DNA from 3 places in the Paenisporosarcina sp. TG-14 genome. Region 1 is predicted to be linked to each of the others. Evidence: riboswitches for the same ligand, from Rfam matches in the RefSeq annotation. Region 1 holds a riboswitch; each other region holds the start of a gene.
The links. A riboswitch is a leader RNA that binds a small molecule or an ion and turns the genes downstream of it on or off. The one in region 1 is predicted to bind lysine.

Region 1 (4,222 bases):
TTGACGTAATCTTCGGTGCACATACACACCATATTTTCCACGAAGGAAAATTAATTAATAATTCTTTGTTAGCTGCAGCTGGTAAATATGGCTATTATGTTGGACATGTTACCGTGGATTTTGATTTAGAAGCGAAATTGATTGTAAAAAAACAAGCTCATTTATATGATACAAATGAACTGAAAGAATGTGCAAATGAGGATGAATTTCTAGAAGAATTAGCCATTATTGGTAAAGCTAATTTAATGGAAACTGCATTTATCCATAATGAGACGTTTAAGAAAGAGTGGTTTAAAGAATCTGCTTTATCAACTTATTTTGGTAAAGCATTAACTGCGTTTTGCCAAACGGATTGTGCCTTATTTAATGCTGGTTTATTTTTGTCAGATCTAAAAGAACAGGAAGTCTCATATTTTGATATTCACAAAATGATGCCACATCCGATTAATCCATGTGTAATTGAACTAACAGGTGAAGAGTTAAAAGATATATATTTATTGTCGTTAAATGAAAGTTGGCCAAATTTAGAGATTAAAGGTTTAGGTTTTCGTGGTGTTGTGATGGGAAAAATGATTACACACCAATTTACAGTTGTTGATCAAATATTATTTGTTCAAAATAGACGGATAGAACCAACAGAAATTGTTCGTTTAGCTACCATTGACATGTTCACATTTGGTTACTTTTACCCCATATTTAAAGAGTCACCAAAGACTTATTTTATGTCTGACTTCATTAGAGATGTTTTAATTGTGTATGGACAAAAACAACAACTTATATAGGTATAAATGAACCCTCCTTGTCGTAACATGACGTAGGAGGGTTTTCGTGCGACTACGTAAAGTTTCTAAAAGGTCAATCTATTGGAAAGGCAAGAACATTATCCCTGTGTTCTTTGTTTTTGTCGTAATTTCTGTTGGCTTAATGTTTTATCTCGTGAATGTTCGTTTAACCCCAATCTATTTACAGTATGCAGAGGTACAATCCAAAAAAATCGCATCACTTGTTGTTAGTAAAGCCATTAACTCTCGAACCGCAGATTTAATGAATGCAACTGATATCATAGTTGAAGTTCCATCAGAATCCCCAGGTACTGTGACGACTCAATTTAATACGGAAATAATTAATCGTGTTCAAGCTGATATCATAACCTTGGTACAGACCCAATTAGAACAAGCTGAAAAAGGCAACTTGGCCAATTTACCTTATTTGGATGATATAGAGTATGATCCAGACGCAATGGAAGATAACGGAGGCATTGTATTTTTAGTTCCTCTTGGTCAAGCGACAAATATCCCACTCCTTGGAAATCTAGGACCTAAAATTCCAATACGTTTTCATGTTATTGGAAATTTACAGTCGAACGTAGTTTATGATATTCGTGAATTTGGAATTAACAATGCAATGATAGATGTAAGTGTTGTTATCACAGTCAATGTACAAGTTATTGTCCCACTCGCAACAAAAGCGACGGTAATTGAACAAAAAATTCCAGTTGCACTTGGAATAATTTCTAGTCCTGTTCCTCAAATTTATACTAAAGGAAGCGGAGCGAATGCACCACAAGTAGAAGTACCGTATCAACCTCCATCCGCTCCATAATAAGTTATTGCAATAAGGTCCGTTTATTGTTAAAATAGGAAATGAAATTAATATCGATGGGTAGAGGCCGCATAACTTATTAGTAACATACGCGAGGATGATAACGAAGACCGTATGTAAAAGGGAGTTTTGCCGAAGTAAAATGATTGTGTCTAACAGTATTTTATTGGGGTTATTCTAAACAAGAATAACACTATCATTTATAGGCGAAATGCATATAAATGGTGAGCTACAGATCGTGGGTAGGATACATCAATTTGTCTATTCGCAACTTGTCTGGGCTGGTTTCTTAACATTCATTTTGAATGTTAAAGATTCCAGTCTTTTTGTATGCTTACTCGTATTCTGTGACCACCCCCATGCGGAGGAGGAACATAGGTATGTCAGGAACTATATTATCAATTTTACCCCCAATACTTGCAATTGTGATGGTCTTACTTACACGTCGTGTACTGATCTCACTAGGTACAGGTATCGTTTTAGGAGCTTTACTAATTCATTCATTCTCACCAGGTAAATCGCTAGTAAGTTTGTGGCAATCATTCCAAGTGACATTTTGGGATGGAGGACTAAATACGTATAATGTCTTTATTATTCTCTTTTTATTTTTACTAGGCATCATCACAGCTTTCGTTAGTTTATCTGGTGGAAGTCGAGCGTTTGCAGAGTGGGCAGTAAAGCATATCAAAACGCGAAGAGGAGCTAAGCTATTAACTGCATTTCTTGGTGTGGTTATCTTTATAGATGATTATTTTAATGCTTTAGCTGTTGGACAAATTGCACGTCCAATAACGGATCATCACCGCATCTCACGTACTAAGTTAGCATACTTTATTGATTCAACATCTGCACCGGTTTGTGTAGTTTCACCAGTATCAAGCTGGGGAGCATATTTAATTGGATTGATTGGGACAATACTGGCTACTCAATCAGTTATAACATACTCACCATTAACTGCATTTATCATGATGGCACCAATGAATTTTTATGTAATTGCAGCACTTGCTATGGTGTTTTTCGTAGCGATTACAGACTTCGATTTATTGGAAATGAAAAAACATGAACGTAGAGCAATCGATACAGGGGAAGTGTTTGATCCAAAAAAAGATATTCCTGGTCAATTAAAAGAAGATTTCCCTGTTCATAGTCATGGGAAAGTAAAAGACTTAGTTCTACCAATTGTTACACTTGTAATTGCGACAATCGGAGCAATGCTATGGACAGGATATCAAAATGCAGGTGTTCTAGATATTTGGGCAATTTTTGAGAATACTGATGTACCGAAGTCATTGTTAATTGGTGGTACTGCAGGTGCAGTTGTATCTATTGTTCTTTATCTCTTACAGTTCGGAAAAAATGAAAAAGCCAACCTTTCATATCTTAGTAAAGGAATTTGGAGCGGAATTCAATCCATGCTACCTGCTGTGTTAATATTAGTTTTTGCTTGGTCATTAACGTTTATTATAGATAAGCTTAAAACAGGCGAATATTTAGCTCAAGTAGTAATCGATGCCAATCTTCCAATAGGTTTATTACCAGTTATTCTGTTTATATTAGCTGGAGGTATGGCATTTGCAACAGGTACCTCATGGGGGTCTTTCGGAATTTTATTACCGATTGCAGGAACCATAATGATTAGCGCTGATCCTACGATGTTATTACCTACTTTAGCAGCAGTGCTAGGAGGGGCCGTGTTAGGTGATCATTGTTCACCGATTTCAGATACGACCATTTTATCTTCTACTGGTGCTGGATGTAATCATATTGATCACGTCACGACTCAACTACCGTATGCATTAATTTCAGCAGCCGTTGCATCAGTTGGGTACTTAGTTTTAGGATTAACTGGGTCCGTTTGGTTATCATTGGGACTTGTAATAACTATTCTTGCAATACTATTTTATGTTTTAATTAAGATGAGCGAAAAATCGACAAATTAATAGGTAAACATATACAGAGCGAGGGTTTATTCCCTTGCTTTTTTTTTATTTAATAATAGTTTATTATATAAAAAAACATCTTTACAAGTTAATTCACTATAGTATACTAGTTTTAGATTAATAAATAATCTGAATATAAACAAGCTTCCTAATATTACAATAGTACTTTTGGGGGCGAAACAAAAAGGAGGAAAAAAACATGGAACAACGTTCTCAATGGGGATCACGAGCTGGCTTTATTCTGGCTGCAGTTGGTTCCGCGGTAGGACTCGGAAACATTTGGCGTTTTCCGTACGTAGCTTTTGAAAATGGTGGAGGCGCTTTCTTTATCCCGTACTTATTCGCGCTTTTAACAGCCGGTATTCCTATTCTTATTTTAGAATTCACTTTGGGACATAAGTACCGCGGTTCCGCACCATTATCATTCTTCCGCATGGGCGGGAAAAAAGCAGAATGGCTCGGCTGGTGGGCAGTATTTGTTTCCTTTGTAATATCAACATACTATGCAGTCATTATTGCCTGGGCGATGAAATACACAGTGTATTCTGTTAACCAAGCATGGGGAGAAGATACTGCTGGATTCTTATTTGGTACAGTTTTAAAATTAGGCGATGTACCAGGTGAAGCGGGTGGATTAGTACCCGGAGTAGCAATACCTTTACTACTTGTTTGGGTTATTG
Region 2 (4,222 bases), on a different contig from region 1:
TCACATCTACATGCTCTTTAAATAATTCTTCAGACACACCGAATGCTTGTAGTGTTTTTGGAATCCCCATATCAGCATTAAGCTGATGAATATAGGCAACTAAAGAATCAACAAGTTCATCGTTTGTCTTGCCTTCTAAACCAAGTCTAGTAGCAATCTTAGCAAAGCGTTCTGTTACAACTGTACGGTTAAATTGAATGACATAAGGTAAATAAATCGCGTTGGCACGACCGTGTGAAATACCAAAAGTAGGACCACTTTTGTGAGCCAAGCTGTGTACATTCCCTAGTACCGCATTGGCAAAAGCCATACCAGCCATTGCTTGTGCGTTATGCATTTCTTTACGAGCCTCTTGATCACCATTATATGAAGCAAGAAGATTATCTTTAACGATTTCAGCAGCTCCGATAGCTAAAGAATCAGTGAAAACAGTACGCGGTTTAGCCACATATGCTTCAATACTATGCGTAAATGCATCCATTCCTGTATCCGCTGTGATGTTATCAGGCATACTTTCTACCATCACTGGATCAATGATTGCAATATCAGGAGTCAATTCAAAATCAGCTATTGGATACTTTATTTTGGTCTTTTCATCAGTGATTACGGATAAATTTGATACTTCCGCACCACTACCACTTGTTGTTGGAATACCAATAAACTTGGCTTTTGTGCGAAGTTTAGGCAATGTGAAAGGTATTGCCGCCTCTTCAAATGTTAATTCCGGATGTTCATGGAATAACCACATAGCTTTTGCCGCATCCATCACGGAACCCCCACCAATGCCGATAACCCAGTCTGGCTCAAAATCATTTAAAACTTTTGCGCCATCTTGGACCATTTGTACAGTTGGTTCTATATTAAACCCTTCAATAACTTTCGTTTCAACGCCTGCTTCGAGTAGGAGTCCTTCTATTTTTTCAAGGTTTCCGTTTTTCTTTACGGATCCTCCTCCGATTACAAGTGCAGCTTTCTTACCTTCGAGTGTTTTTAATCTATCGAGAGCCCCATCACCATAAAAGACTTCTCTTGGAATTGTAAAACGGTTCATAATAAGATTCACTCCTTCTGTTTTGTCTACAAGGATTAGTGTAAACCATGTAATTAATATAAGGAAGTACGCACTTATTTGTGATATAGTATCTAAAAAGATACTATGGAAGGACATGGTGATGTAGATGAAACGAAATATAGATGATTTGAATTGTGAAAAAGAATTAACGTTGTCAATAATTGGTGGTAAATGGAAAATGATCATCATTTGGTATTTGGGTAAAGAGGGAACGAAGAGGTTTAGTGAATTAAAAGCACTCCTTCCAAATATAACGCCTAAAATGATGACGAATCAGTTAAGAGAACTAGAGGCTGATCAGATTGTTCATCGGGAAGTTTATGCTGTGGTTCCTCCAAAAGTAGAATATTCGCTTACAGAAAATGGAGTGACTTTAATGCCGATACTGGAGTCGATGTATTCTTGGGGAAAAAATTATATGGATACAGTGGTAAATGAAGACGAAATTATTTAATAAAGTGAATATAAAAAGAGCAGCCGAAGATACAATTTCGGCTGCTCTTTCATATTTCACCTATTTAACAAGTAACTCTAATTGAATAGGTTGAATTGCTCTTTGTAGTGTCTTTGCTTCTTCTTTGTTTAAAGGAATTATGGGTAGGCGAACTCCACCAACATCAATGCCTCTCATATTTAGGGCAGCTTTAACTGGTGCTGGGTTTGGTGCAGCGAATAATGCCTCCATAATAGGAAGGAGGGTACTATGGATAGATGCTGCAACATCTAAATTCCCAGTTTTAAAGTTTTTAATCATATCTTGCATTTCATTCCCAATGATGTGTGAAGAAACCGAAATAACTCCAGCACCACCGATGGCTAAAACAGGTAATGTTAGCCCATCGTCACCACTATACAAGCTGAAGTTACTAGGTGTTTGGCTAATGATTTGAGTCATATGATTTAAGTCACCACTTGCTTCTTTAATCGATACAATATTGTCGATTGCCGAAAGTCTTACAATCGTTTCTACGGTCATGTTTACTACACTTCGTCCAGGAATATTGTATAGCATTACCGGCAATGATGTTGCCTGGGCGATGGTTTTAAAATGTTGATATAATCCTTCTTGAGAGGGCTTGTTATAGTATGGAGTGACGAGCATAATTCCGTCGACTCCTGTTTCTTCTACTCGCTTCGTTAAGTTGATCGATGCTCTCGTATCGTTTGATCCAGTTCCCGCTATAACAGGGACTCTTCCATTAACAACCTCTACAACAAATTTAATTAACTTAATTTTCTCTTGTGTGTCTAGTGTAGGAGATTCACCTGTTGTTCCTGCTACAACTAAACCATCCGTACCATTAGCTATCAAATGGTTAATTAAAGCCTTTGTAGCGATAAAATCAATCTCACCTTGCTGATTAAATGGTGTCACCATTGCTGTTAAAACTTGGCCAAATATCATTACTTTTCTCCCCTTTTATATAGTTTATAAAATATAGAGGTAGTGAAGGCCGTATTCTTGTAAACGCAAAAAAGCAACAACGAGGGTCCGCTGTTGCAATAGAAACGTAACTTTATTAGTCCAAGTCGTCCCTATGCGTGGATAGCCCTCCATATAGTTTGCCTATATGACAGTTCCGTATTTATTCAATAACAGAACCAGTTTTGAGAACATGAGATTCTCTCTACTTCGGCAAATATCCCTTTCAACAACCATTATAGGATCTCATTATCCTCAAATTGTTTACTATTGATGTTTGCGCCTCTATCCTCACTTCAAATATTTTGAAGTAAGAAAGTATTTAATTAAATCTACTTTACCAATAAAGCTTTGTAGATGCAAGGGAATATAATTAGTATTAGATAAATTAGGGAAATAATATAGAAGAGACGGCAGAAAACCACCTTCATCAGTAGGATTGATGAAGGGCACTGAAAAAGTTGATTTATAATTTCTTAGTTATGGACTAGTAAAGGTGATTTCCGTTTCAGGCGGACGCTTTCCGCGGAGCGAGCGCCAAGCCTCCTCGTCCGCTAGCGCTACCTGTGGGGTCTCGTCTGTCTCGCTTTTCCCGCCGGAGTCGCCGCCTTCCACTTCAATCACTTGTTAATGTCGCAGTAAACCTCAAACGAATTATGACCTTGCTGAAGGAATCATAGTAAGCAATACGAAATGTCGCCTTTTTCAATTTAAACACACTTATAAACTTTAATAATGTAAGTTTTTCAACGATTGATGAAGAGGGGAGTTGCAAAATCTTAGCACTATTCCTGAATTTATTTCGTAGTAGGAGTTTCTTTCTCAGCTGGCTTCAAGTCCAACCATACTTTTAGATATTCTGATAAATTAAAGAAATAATATCGGTAGAGACGGCAGATGCTTTCCTAATTGGTTGACTAAAGATGTGACACTTATTCCACGGAGAGAAGAGGCCAAGGATGCAATTTCGGCCACCATTTAATATCTTTAACTATAATCATTAGTCCAACTCCAAAAAAATTTTTCCAATGTTACTAACTGAAATGGGCTATTCATATAGTGAAAGCAGATGCTAATCCTTACATATTAATAAAAATCTCGAGGTGAGATAATGATTAATCGAAAAAAACCTGCCCAGTCTAGTTTGGAAAGAGTGAATGAATTGGAGCTAAAGTTAAAAGAACTGAAAGAAACACCTAACAGTTTTCCTCTGATCAAAAGGAAAAGCAGTTGAGAAATGAATTGATGAGATTGAAAGTCAAATTGAACATGGTGAGTGACGAAGAAAAGGTTGGCTTTATAGAAGAACTGATGGAAAATGCTTTATACGCAAAGACTGGAGAGTATCGGGATTCTAACGCAGCGACTTATGTATACAAAAATATTCTTCAGATTGACCGCGATAATCCGGAAGCCCATTATCGTTATGCGTATTTAGAATATGACAATAGACAATGGTTGCGATTGAACATTTTCAATGGGCGATAGACATCCATAAGAGAGATACATCTAAATTTCCATTAGCTGAAGATCAGCTTAACAATAAATGAACAAGAAAAGCCATAGGCCAAATTTGTCATGCTGGTTGGGTATTAATCCGCAAAAATTTTACAAGGAAAAACCGTAATAAGTACACCTGGGATTAAGGATGATATAGAAAATGCAGGGGCAACATGGTTGGATGAAACTGTTGTTGTGGATGGCCACCTCATCTCTAGTAGAAGACC
Region 3 (4,222 bases), on a different contig from region 1:
GTATTAAAAAATCGAGTACGTTCGTATTTCACTGGCAGTCATGACGGAAAAACACAACGTCTTGTCAATGAAATTGAGGACTTTGAATACATCGTTACATCTTCAAACATCGAAGCATTGATTTTAGAACTGACCTTAATTAAAAAACACGATCCTAAATATAACATTATGCTAAAAGATGATAAAACATATCCCTATATTAAAATAACAGGTGAAAAACACCCGAAATTAATTACAACCCGGCAAGTTAAAAAGGACAAAGGAAAATATTTTGGTCCTTACCCAAATGCATATGCAGCTAGTGAAACAAAAAAATTGTTGGATCGATTATATCCATTACGCAAATGCACAACATTACCGGACAGAGTTTGTTTGTATTATCATTTAGGTCAATGCTTAGCGCCTTGCGTAAAACCAATTGAGCAAGATGCCTATCGTGAGATTATTGATGAAATAACACGATTCTTAAATGGAGGATACAAACAAGTCAAACAAGAATTAACAGGGAAAATGTTAGTGGCTGCTGAAAATTTGGAGTTTGAACGAGCAAAAGAATACCGCGATCAAATCACGCATATTGAAACAGTCATGGAAAAGCAAAAAATGATGACGAATGATTTTACGGATCGTGATATTTTTGGCTATGCAATTGATAAGGGCTGGATGTGTGTACAAGTTTTCTTTGTACGACAAGGCAAATTAATTGAACGCGATGTATCTATATTCCCTTTATACCAAGATCCTGATGATGAATTTTTAACTTTCTTGGGACAATTTTATGATCAGCCTCATCATATAAAACCAAAAGAAGTGCTGTTGCCTATTTCAGTTGATTTGGACTTAGCCAATCAACTACTCGAAGTAAAAGTGGTTTCGCCAAGTCGCGGGCAGAAAAAACAAATGATTGATTTAGCGACAAAGAATGCTGAAATTGCAGTACGTGAAAAATTTCAACTAATTGATCGGCAAGAACAGCGAACGATAGGTGCTGTTGACGATCTCGGGAAAGCTATGAATATCTCGCCACCTCTAAGAATTGAAGCTTTCGATAACTCACATATTTACGGGGCTGACGCGGTCTCAGGGATGGTATCGTTTATAGATGGAAGACCTAATAAAAAAGACTATCGTAAATATAAAACGAAAACAGCGGCACGTCATGATGACTACGGGGCGATGCGAGAAGTTATACGTAGACGATACACGCGTGTATTAAATGACCAATTACCTTTACCTGATTTAATCGTTATTGATGGTGGGAAAGGACAAATGGAAATTGCCCGGGAAATTATTGAAGATGAACTTGGTTTATCTATACCGATTGCAGGACTCGCAAAAGATGAGAAGCACCAAACTTCTTCATTGTTATATGGGGATCCTCCTCAAATTATTCCGTTAAAACGGACGAGTGAAGGATTTTATTTACTTCAACGTATTCAAGATGAAGTGCATCGATTTGCCATTACATTCCATCGACAACAAAGAGGAAAACATACCGTCGCATCTGCTTTAGATGGCTTTGAAGGTATTGGACCAAAACGTAAAAAAATGTTATTAAAACATTTTGGATCAGTAAAACGTATCAAAGAAGCAACAGTCACTGAATTGAATGAATCAGGATTGCCTTTGAAAATTGCTGAATCAATGTCAACATATTTTCATAATGAAACATTGTCAAAAGAGTAACCATGTGCTATTGTTGACACACTGAAATTGAATCACTTAATAAGTGGTGATAGAGGTGCGAAAATCATCAGTAACCTGCTAGAGGATGAACAGATCCGACGACTGCAGGTGAAAGGGGAATTCGCCGAAGTTCGACATAAACTGTATCTTATGTCGCGCTGGTTTTGCATTGAAAAAATGCAGGATTGTCAGAATCTAAATGATTCTGGAGGGCTATCTCACATGGACGCTTCTTTCGAACGGCCATGCATGGAGACAGCTTTTCACGAATTTTCGTGGATAAGCTGTTTTTTTATATTGATAAACTTTTATTTTTGCGTATCAGTATAGGAAAAGACATCATCTTGCACTATTTTGGATGCAATCTTGTTTTTCTAATTTAGCTTCTTTGGAAATAAAGGGAGAGTTAACATTGAGTCGTATTGTCATGAAATTTGGTGGGACGTCTGTTGGTAACACTGAACGTATTCGTAACGTCGCAAAACGTGTTATCGGAGAGACTGCAAAAGGTCATGAAATTGTAGTGGTTGTCTCAGCTATGGGGAAAACAACAGATGAATTGCTGCGTTTAGCAGAGGATTTATCCGCAGAGCCCTCAAAACGCGAAATGGATATGTTGTTATCAACGGGGGAACAAGTGACAAGTGCTTTATTAACAATGAGTCTTCAACATATGGGGCAAGATGCGGTATCATTTACCGGCTGGCAAGCGGGCATTGGAACTGAATCCGTTCATCGTAATGCTCGGATTGAACACATCGATACCATTCGGATAGAACAAGCTTTGAGTGCTGGTAAAGTGATAGTTATTGCTGGATTTCAAGGGTTGGATGCGTTTGGTGAAATCACGACACTCGGTCGTGGAGGCTCAGATACAACGGCAGTTGCTATAGCTGCATCAATTCTAGCGGACCGATGCGATATTTATACCGATGTCGATGGCATTTATACGTCAGATCCTCGTTTTATAGAAGGTGCCAGGAAATTACAAGAACTGTCATATGATGAGATGTTAGAACTAGCAAATTTAGGAGCGGGTGTATTACATCCTCGTGCTGTAGAATTCGCCAAAAACTTTTGTCTGCCACTCAGTGTTCGTTCAAGTTTAAGCGAAGAAACAGGCACCATATTATTGGAGGAACCAACAATGGAGAAAAATCTAATTGTGCGCGGTGTCGCATTTGAACCAGAAATTGTTCGTATTACGATTGCATATGAAGTGCCATTTAATGGCTCTCTCGCTAAAATTTTTACTATGCTTGCAAGATATCATATAAACGTTGATATTATTGTTCAAAGTATTATGGAAGGGATACAACCAAGTGTGTCATTTTCAATTAAAAAAGAAGATTTTGCCGAAACAATTCACATATTAAAAAGCAATAAGGATGATTTAGGTTACCAATTAGCGAATTTTGAAGAGGGCTTAGCTAAAGTATCAATTGTTGGTTCTGGAATGGTTTCAAATCCTGGTGTGGCTGCTCAAATGTTCGATCGACTTCGTAAAGAAGAAATCGCTGTTAAGATGGTGAGCACCTCAGAAATTAAAGTTTCGGTAGTTATCCCTGAAATTGACATGTTAAAAGCAACAAATGCTTTGCACGATGAATTTGGATTAGCTGTAGTTCGAGTGTAAGAGTTTGTCATGCTATGATGATGATATTCTGATTAACATGAGAGGCAGTGAAAGTTAATGAACTGGCATATCGTGGAGGATTTAATCAAAAAAGCACAGCGTGATGGACAGTTTGATCATTTGCCGGGAGCAGGGAAACCTTTGCCACCAGATGAATTTGCTCATTATCCAGAAAATATTCGTATGGTTATGCGCATATTAAAAAACTCAGGTCATGATGCAGAAGCGCAGTTTATTAAAGAAGAAATAAGTGATTTGCAACATCAAATGAAAAAAGCTACGCGACAAGAAAAGACTGAGCTAGAGCAACAGTACAATCAAAAACTCACAAAAATGAATCAACTTTTATCTAAAAAAGGAATTAAGACAAATAGTAGTGCATTTAAACAATACCAATCTCAAATAGACGATAAGTTTAAATGGGATTAAAAAAAGCTGGCAGTCACTCCATATGGAAGTGGCTGCCAGCTTTTTTATAGATAAAACTGCTTTAAATTTGTAAACTGAACAACTATTATAAATTTCTGTGTCTAACTAAGTAGCCTACCATGGTGTGCTATTCTATGCTGTTTAAATTTTCTCTTTTAGATCCCATTTCACGTGGAATTGAATGACGTTCTTCTTCAGGTCCTTTTCTTCAAAGCATTCGGTCAAAAAGCCACCTAGTTTTTGTTGTTGTTGTGCTAAAAAACCTGCCTCTATGCGAAAGCAACGTTTTTCGATTTGGAGTAAATCAGGTTCTCCTGTTAATTTGTAAAAGGCTTCATTTTTTGTAAGGCGTTCAAGTGTTAACTCACCCCACCCAGCTTCTTGAAAAAAAGAAGTCGTTTCTTCCATTGAAAACATCTGAAACTTACGAGCTAATTCTTTTCCTGACCAGTATAAAATATCGCTTTCGTG

Region 2: another riboswitch for lysine. It lies ahead of dapA (4-hydroxy-tetrahydrodipicolinate synthase); the one in region 1 lies ahead of C406_RS0103080 (Na+/H+ antiporter NhaC family protein).
Region 3: another riboswitch for lysine. It lies ahead of C406_RS0106830 (aspartate kinase); the one in region 1 lies ahead of C406_RS0103080 (Na+/H+ antiporter NhaC family protein).

The regions. Positions count from the first base shown of each region.
Region 1 covers NZ_AMGD01000007.1:1,241-5,462, reverse strand. Annotated here, with positions in the region: gene C406_RS0103090 (bifunctional metallophosphatase/5'-nucleotidase) at 1-782, shown strand, start outside; gene yunB (sporulation protein YunB) at 829-1,602, shown strand; lysine riboswitch at 1,656-1,842, shown strand; gene C406_RS0103080 (Na+/H+ antiporter NhaC family protein) at 1,983-3,542, shown strand; gene C406_RS0103075 (sodium-dependent transporter) at 3,742-4,222, shown strand, end outside.
Region 2 covers NZ_AMGD01000028.1:58,175-62,396, reverse strand. Annotated here, with positions in the region: gene C406_RS0110050 (iron-containing alcohol dehydrogenase) at 1-1,051, opposite strand, end outside; gene C406_RS0110045 (winged helix-turn-helix transcriptional regulator) at 1,179-1,526, shown strand; gene dapA (4-hydroxy-tetrahydrodipicolinate synthase) at 1,587-2,477, opposite strand; lysine riboswitch at 2,612-2,791, opposite strand; gene C406_RS0110030 (hypothetical protein) at 3,741-3,983, shown strand; partial or broken gene C406_RS19495 (DJ-1/PfpI family protein) at 4,049-4,222, shown strand, end outside.
Region 3 covers NZ_AMGD01000020.1:20,026-24,247, reverse strand. Annotated here, with positions in the region: gene uvrC (excinuclease ABC subunit UvrC) at 1-1,686, shown strand, start outside; lysine riboswitch at 1,729-1,910, shown strand; gene C406_RS0106830 (aspartate kinase) at 2,099-3,322, shown strand; gene C406_RS0106825 (J-domain-containing protein) at 3,380-3,751, shown strand; gene C406_RS0106820 (YslB family protein) at 3,893-4,222, opposite strand, start outside.